Regions from separate parts of the Paenibacillus sp. sptzw28 genome, predicted to be linked through region 2. Evidence: a T-box and tRNA genes for the amino acid it is inferred to sense, from the RefSeq annotation. Region 2 holds a T-box; the other holds one or more tRNA genes.
The links. The T-box of region 2 lies ahead of leuS (leucine--tRNA ligase). A T-box ahead of a tRNA ligase gene usually reads a tRNA of that ligase, here a tRNA-Leu.
Positions count from the first base shown of each region.

Region 1 (3,401 bases), 2.6 Mb from region 2:
AGCGCCAAGAAAGAACACGTCCGGAGCCGCATTCCCGGCCAGCATGGTCAGTAATTTCTGTGTATATTGCGCACCTGGAACCGGTTGATAATCGACTTTAATATTGGGATTCTCCTTCATGAATTTCTCTATGCCCTTCTTGACGCTTTTCGTTTCCAGAGGACTTGCTTCCCAGCCCATAAACTTCAGCGTAACTTTTCCCTTTCCGGTTGCAGCCGTATTACCGGAACTTGTGTTGTCCCCCGTGCCGCTTCCACCACCGCTAGAGCAAGCGGCAACCACTAATGAGCATAGCAGCACAATAAGAATAGTCCGAGCATTTCTCATCTGAAAGACCCTCCTCCAAATAATTGAACAGGCTTCTCTTTCGATGTTACACGGAGATAGTAACCGATTACACGTTCATAATATCACAAGCTTTTATCTGTGTAAGTAGTCGCTCAACAACATTAGGTGGACGAATCCGACTTATTGTAATCGCTTTCTTTTTCCAATTGACAGCGGGAGGCGACATCATGACGTTCTTAAAGACATCCATCAAAAAGCCGGTCGAGTTTATCAGCTGCGGACACTTTATGTCAGATGCTCCGTGGCGCCATGCAAATCGGTCCATTGATTCATTTGAGATCATCATCGGGGTTCACAAATGCCTCTACATCGAGCAGAATCTTAGACAGTACGAGGTAAAGCCGGGTGATGTTTTGCTGCTTCTTCCGGGCAGCGCTCATAATGGGTATAAGGAATGCGAAGAAGGCGTTTCGTTCTTCTGGTTTCATTTTCTGACCAATGAGCACTATGAGCTCCTAGACGAGGGGTGTTTAGATGATGAATTGTCTGATCTGAACAAGCCTGATTTCGTAAAATTCTGCTCGAATGTATACCTGCCGATTCTCTCTAAGCCAGCTGCAATCGAAAAGGTAAATATCTTATTCCAGCAGCTCCAGCATGTTGCAAATGCCAATTATTATTCGCGGCAGGCGGCACATTATATAGCCACCTCCCTGCTGATCGAATTATCGGAACAGATGATTAGCGATCATCAGAAATCTCCGGAAAAACCCCAGGGCGAACGCAACATCGCGGCAATAATTGAATGGATCCGAATCCACGCCCTTGAAGACCTGCAGGTTTCGATGATTGCTGAGAAATTTAACTACAATAAAGACTATCTCTCGCGGTTTTTCAAAAAGAGAACCGGCTATAACCTACAGGAGTATATCCATCTTATCAAAGTTTCCAAGGCGAAGGATCTTCTTACCCGAAGCTCGAGAAGTATAAAGTCAATATCCGAAAAAATCGGGATACACGATGATAAGTACTTCATGCGCCTTTTTAAAACATATGAAAACATGACTCCCACAGAGTATAGAAAAGCGTTTTATAAAAATCATACCAACAATCATTAAGTTTCCGTGCATCAATGCTGAATTAAGTATCAATCGACTCTGAAACCCACGTGGGCAGCATACCTCGTTTTATGCGGTATTTAACGCTATAAAATAAAAAAAGCTCTCAGGATCATAAGATCGTGAGAGCTTGATTTATGTAGTTGGTGCGCGTAGAGGGACTTGAACCCCCACGGTCGCCCGCCAGATCCTAAGTCTGGTGCGTCTGCCAATTCCGCCATACGCGCACGATTTGTATGAACCATTTTCAATTAGGTAGAAAATGGTGAGCCATGAAGGACTCGAACCTTCGACACCCTGATTAAAAGTCAGGTGCTCTACCAACTGAGCTAATGGCTCAAAATAAAATGGCTGGGGATCTAGGATTCGAACCTAGGAATGACGGAGTCAAAGTCCGTTGCCTTACCGCTTGGCTAATCCCCATTAATGGTGGAGGCTGACGGGATCGAACCGCCGACCCTCTGCTTGTAAGGCAGATGCTCTCCCAGCTGAGCTAAGCCTCCAGGAAAGTTGTGGATGGTGACCCGTAGGGGATTCGAACCCCTGTTACCTCCGTGAAAGGGAGGTGTCTTAACCCCTTGACCAACGGGCCATATGTACTGGAGCTCTCAACCGGGATCGAACCGGTGACCTCATCCTTACCATGGATGCACTCTACCTACTGAGCTATGAGAGCATAATGGCTCCCCGAACAGGACTCGAACCTGTGACAACTCGATTAACAGTCGAGTGCTCTACCAACTGAGCTATCAGGGAACGATATTTCGGGTTAATTACACCCTGAAAACTGGATACGAACAGTTGTGAAACTCCTTTAGTCTTACGTTAACCTAAGAGCAGCGTGCGAAGTGAACGTTCAGGTGAACGTTCGTAGGATAAGCCCTCGACCGATTAGTATTCGTCAGCTGCACGCATTGCTGCGCTTCCACCTCGAACCTATCAACCTGGTCGTCTACCAGGGGTCTTACGAATTGGGAAATCTCATCTTGAGGGGGGCTTCACGCTTAGATGCTTTCAGCGCTTATCCCGTCCGTACTTGGCTACCCAGCGGTGCTCCTGGCGGAACAACTGGTACACCAGCGGTACGTCCATCCCGGTCCTCTCGTACTAAGGACAGCTCCTCTCAAATTTCCTACGCCCGCGACAGATAGGGACCGAACTGTCTCACGACGTTCTGAACCCAGCTCGCGTACCGCTTTAATGGGCGAACAGCCCAACCCTTGGGACCTACTTCAGCCCCAGGATGCGATGAGCCGACATCGAGGTGCCAAACCTCCCCGTCGATGTGGACTCTTGGGGGAGATAAGCCTGTTATCCCCAGGGTAGCTTTTATCCGTTGAGCGATGGCCCTTCCATGCGGTACCACCGGATCACTAAGCCCGACTTTCGTCCCTGCTCGACTTGTAGGTCTCGCAGTCAAGCTCCCTTATGCCTTTGCACGCTACGAATGATTTCCAACCATTCTGAGGGAACCTTTGGGCGCCTCCGTTACATTTTAGGAGGCGACCGCCCCAGTCAAACTGCCCACCTGACACGGTCCCTGTACCGGATGACGGTACCAGGTTAGAACTCCGATACGATCAGGGTGGTATCCCAACGATGCCTCCACCGAAGCTGGCGCTCCGGCTTCCAAGGCTCCCACCTATCCTGTACAGATCGTACCAAAGTCCAATATCAAGCTGCAGTAAAGCTCCATGGGGTCTTTCCGTCTTGTCGCGGGTAACCTGCATCTTCACAGGTATTAAAATTTCACCGGATCTCTCGTTGAGACAGCGCCCAAGTCGTTACGCCATTCGTGCGGGTCAGAATTTACCTGACAAGGAATTTCGCTACCTTAGGACCGTTATAGTTACGGCCGCCGTTTACTGGGGCTTCGGTTCATAGCTTCGGGTTGCCCCTTACCACTCCCCTTAACCTTCCAGCACCGGGCAGGCGTCAGCCCGTATACTTCGCCTTACGGCTTCGCACAGACCTGTGTTTTTGCTAAACAGTCGC
Region 1 is NZ_CP080545.1:889,602-893,002, reverse strand. It holds gene KZ483_RS04215 (ABC transporter substrate-binding protein) at 1-327, opposite strand, end outside; gene KZ483_RS04210 (AraC family transcriptional regulator) at 351-1,406, shown strand; tRNA gene KZ483_RS04205 (tRNA-Leu) at 1,551-1,633, opposite strand; tRNA gene KZ483_RS04200 (tRNA-Lys) at 1,670-1,745, opposite strand; tRNA gene KZ483_RS04195 (tRNA-Gln) at 1,755-1,829, opposite strand; tRNA gene KZ483_RS04190 (tRNA-Val) at 1,834-1,909, opposite strand; tRNA gene KZ483_RS04185 (tRNA-Glu) at 1,924-1,998, opposite strand; tRNA gene KZ483_RS04180 (tRNA-Thr) at 2,007-2,082, opposite strand; tRNA gene KZ483_RS04175 (tRNA-Asn) at 2,087-2,162, opposite strand; rRNA gene KZ483_RS04170 (23S ribosomal RNA) at 2,278-3,401, opposite strand, start outside.
Region 1: it has a tRNA-Leu gene. The T-box ahead of leuS (leucine--tRNA ligase) is inferred to sense a tRNA for this amino acid. The anticodon was not compared.

Region 2 (3,401 bases):
TCCGATTTTCGCGCTGAGCGCTCCGTCTTCGCCGACAACCAGCCTCCATACGCGGCTGAGGAAGCGGTACATGCCTTCTACGCCATTCGTGTTCCACGGCTTGGTCGCCTCAAGCGGGCCCATGAACATCTCATACATCCGCAGCGTATCCGCTCCATACTCCCCGACAATATCGTCGGGGTTGATGACGTTACCGCGTGATTTGCTCATTTTTTCATTATTCGTACCGAGAATCATCCCTTGATTCACAAGCTTATGGAACGGTTCCTTGGTCGCCACTACGCCAAGATCGTATAGTACCTTGTGCCAGAAACGGGCATACAGCAGGTGAAGCACCGCATGCTCCGCACCGCCGATATACAAGTCGACAGGCAGCCATTCCGCCTGCTTTTCCTTCGAACAAATCTCATTCTCATTGTGCGGATCTATGAACCGCAGGTAATACCAGCAGCTTCCTGCCCACTGCGGCATCGTGTTCGTTTCGCGGCGGGCCTTCAACCCAGTCTCCGGATCTACGGTTTCCACCCATTCCGTCACATTTGCAAGCGGAGACTCGCCCGTACCGGAGGGTTTGATCTGTTCGACATCAGGCAGCAGCAGCGGGAGCTGATCGTCCGGTACCGGCTTCATCGTGCCATCCTCCAGATGGAGTATCGGAATCGGCTCGCCCCAATAGCGCTGGCGGCTGAAGAGCCAATCGCGCAGGCGGTACGTCACCTTCCCTTTACCTTTGCCTGATGCCTCCAGTGATTCAATCATCCGTGAAATTGCCTCTTCATTATTCAGGCCGTCCAGAAAACCGGAGTTGATATGCGGACCGTCGCCTGCGAACGCTTCTTCCGCAACATTACCGCCCTGTACCACCTCGATAATAGGCAAATCAAACTGCTTGGCGAATTCCCAGTCGCGCTGATCGTGACCCGGCACCGCCATAATTGCGCCTGTTCCGTACCCGGCGAGCACATAGTCGGCAATCCAGATCGGCACTTTTGCGCCGCTGACGGGATTGACCGCGTAAGCTCCTGTGAATACGCCGGTCTTGTCTTTTGCAAGGTCAGTTCTTTCCAAATCGCTTTTACGGGCTGCCGCTTCCTGATACGCTTCCACTGCAGCCTTCTGCTGCGCGGATGCAATGCGGGCAACAAGCTCATGCTCGGGAGCCAGCACGCAGTACGTGGCACCGAACAGCGTATCGGGCCGCGTCGTAAACACAGCCAGCGCATCGTTATGACCTTCTATTTCAAATGTCACTTCCGCGCCCGTTGATTTGCCGATCCAGTTACGCTGCATATCTTTGATGCTTTCCGACCAATCAAGCTCTTCAAGATCGTCCAGCAAACGTTCCGCGTATTCGGTAATCTTCAATACCCATTGGCGCATCGGTTTGCGGATAACCGGATGATTGCCGCGTTCGCTTAAACCGTTGATAACTTCTTCGTTGGCCAGCACCGTGCCCAGGGCCGGACACCAGTTTACCGGAACTTCCGCTACATAAGCCAGGCCTTTGTTGTACAGCTGGATAAAAATCCACTGTGTCCATTTATAATAGTCCGGATCGGTCGTGCTGAACTCGCGGTCCCAATCATACGAGAAACCGAGCGATTTGATCTGGCGGCGGAAGTTGTTAATGTTCTTCACCGTTATATCGCGCGGATGCTCACCAGTATCAAGCGCATGCTGCTCGGCAGGTAAACCGAACGCGTCCCAGCCCATCGGATGAAGCACATTGAAGCCGCGCATCCTTTTATACCGGGATACGATATCAGTGGCCGTATAGCCCTCCGGGTGGCCTACGTGCAGCCCTGCGCCAGACGGGTACGGAAACATATCCAGCGCGTAAAACTTCGGTTTTCCCGCGTCTTCAGTGGTCTTGAATGTCTTGTTATCATCCCAGTACGTCTGCCATTTCGGCTCGATAACAAGAGGGTTGTAGCCTTGCTGCTCCTGGCGTTCCTGTGCCATAATCATTGCCTCCCAATTTCGCTAAAAAACCTCCCATCCCCAGCGTAAACGCTAGGGACGAGAGGTTAGATTTCCCGTGGTACCACCCTAGTTAACAGCCTGCATGCTTTGCCGCTGCTCACTCTAAACCCTTAACGCGGGCGAGACGGCGCGCTTCGCCGGGAAATCCGGATCGCACGCAGCTCCAAGGCGAGTTCGCTTCCACACTGCACCGGCTTGCACCAACCGCCGGCTCTCTGCTCCCAGTGAAGGTAAACTACTGCTCCTTGTCGACGCCATACTATAACTATTCTCATACATAAAAATGGTTATTTCGATTATAAATAGCCGGATACCTTATGTCAAGAGCATAGCGATGCAGCGGATTACATGCAGCGTCATTTTACAGCGGCAAAAAAAAGCCTTTCCGATTTGTTATCCGGTAATTCCAGCTTGAAATCGGCAAATGCTTCCACCTTGGTGAACCCCGCTCTCGCCAGAGCTCCGCGAATCCAAACCGGCTCGTAGGCCCGCTGAACATGGACTTCTTCAATCCGGTTAAACCGCATATCCTGCTTCCCGTCACGTGCAAAAATCGTCAATCGGTGCTCGATTTCAAGGCGTTCCCTGTCCAGTTCGCAAGTCCAGATGTAAGCGACATCGCGCTCATCCAGTACAAAGGGCTGCTCTTCGGCATAACGCTTAAGAGTCACAGGAGCATGAACGTCAAATAAAAAAACGCCGCCGGGTTTCAATCCGCCGTATGTCGCCCGGAACGCAGCTTCCACGTCTTCTTCTTCGATCAAATAATTGATGCAGTCGCAGAAGGATATGACCGTGTCCACCTGTTCGGGCAGCTCCCAATCACGCATGTTTTGCTGAAGCCAGCGAATCGAGCCGGCATTGGAGCGGATCGCCTGCCGGGGCGATTCATCCCACTTGCTCTGTCCAATAGTGAGCATATCCGCAGAGAGGTCGATTCCGAAGACATGAAAACCGGATCGGGCCAACGGAATAGCGATGCTCCCGGTCCCGCAGCCCAGATCTACGACCGTCTTGGGCATACCGTAACGCTCCCAACACTCCCGCGCAAAGCGCAGCCAATCGGGATATGGCATATCCTCCATAAGCCGATCGTAGACTGCGGCAAATTGCCGGTACGCGCACATTACGATTCCCCCTCCCGAGCCGACTCATCGCCTTTCACAAGATGTGTCCAATTGCCGTCCTGTGTCACCAGCCCTTCACGCATCAGCTTGCCCATTGCGCGTTTGAATGCGGATTTACTGATTCCAAACTTCTGCTTAATGATATCTGCTGAAGTGTCATCGGAATATGGCATCGAGCCATTGGGACGTTCCTTGAGAAAGTCCAGAATCCGCTCGGAGTCCTCCACTCGGCCGACTTCCTTGCGCTGAGTCATCGACAGGTTGACCCGCCCGTCCTCGCGGACAAACGTA
Region 2 is NZ_CP080545.1:4,418,255-4,421,655, forward strand. It holds gene leuS (leucine--tRNA ligase) at 1-1,962, opposite strand, end outside; T-box leader at 2,013-2,244, opposite strand; gene KZ483_RS20330 (class I SAM-dependent DNA methyltransferase) at 2,340-3,110, opposite strand; gene KZ483_RS20335 (CvfB family protein) at 3,110-3,401, opposite strand, start outside.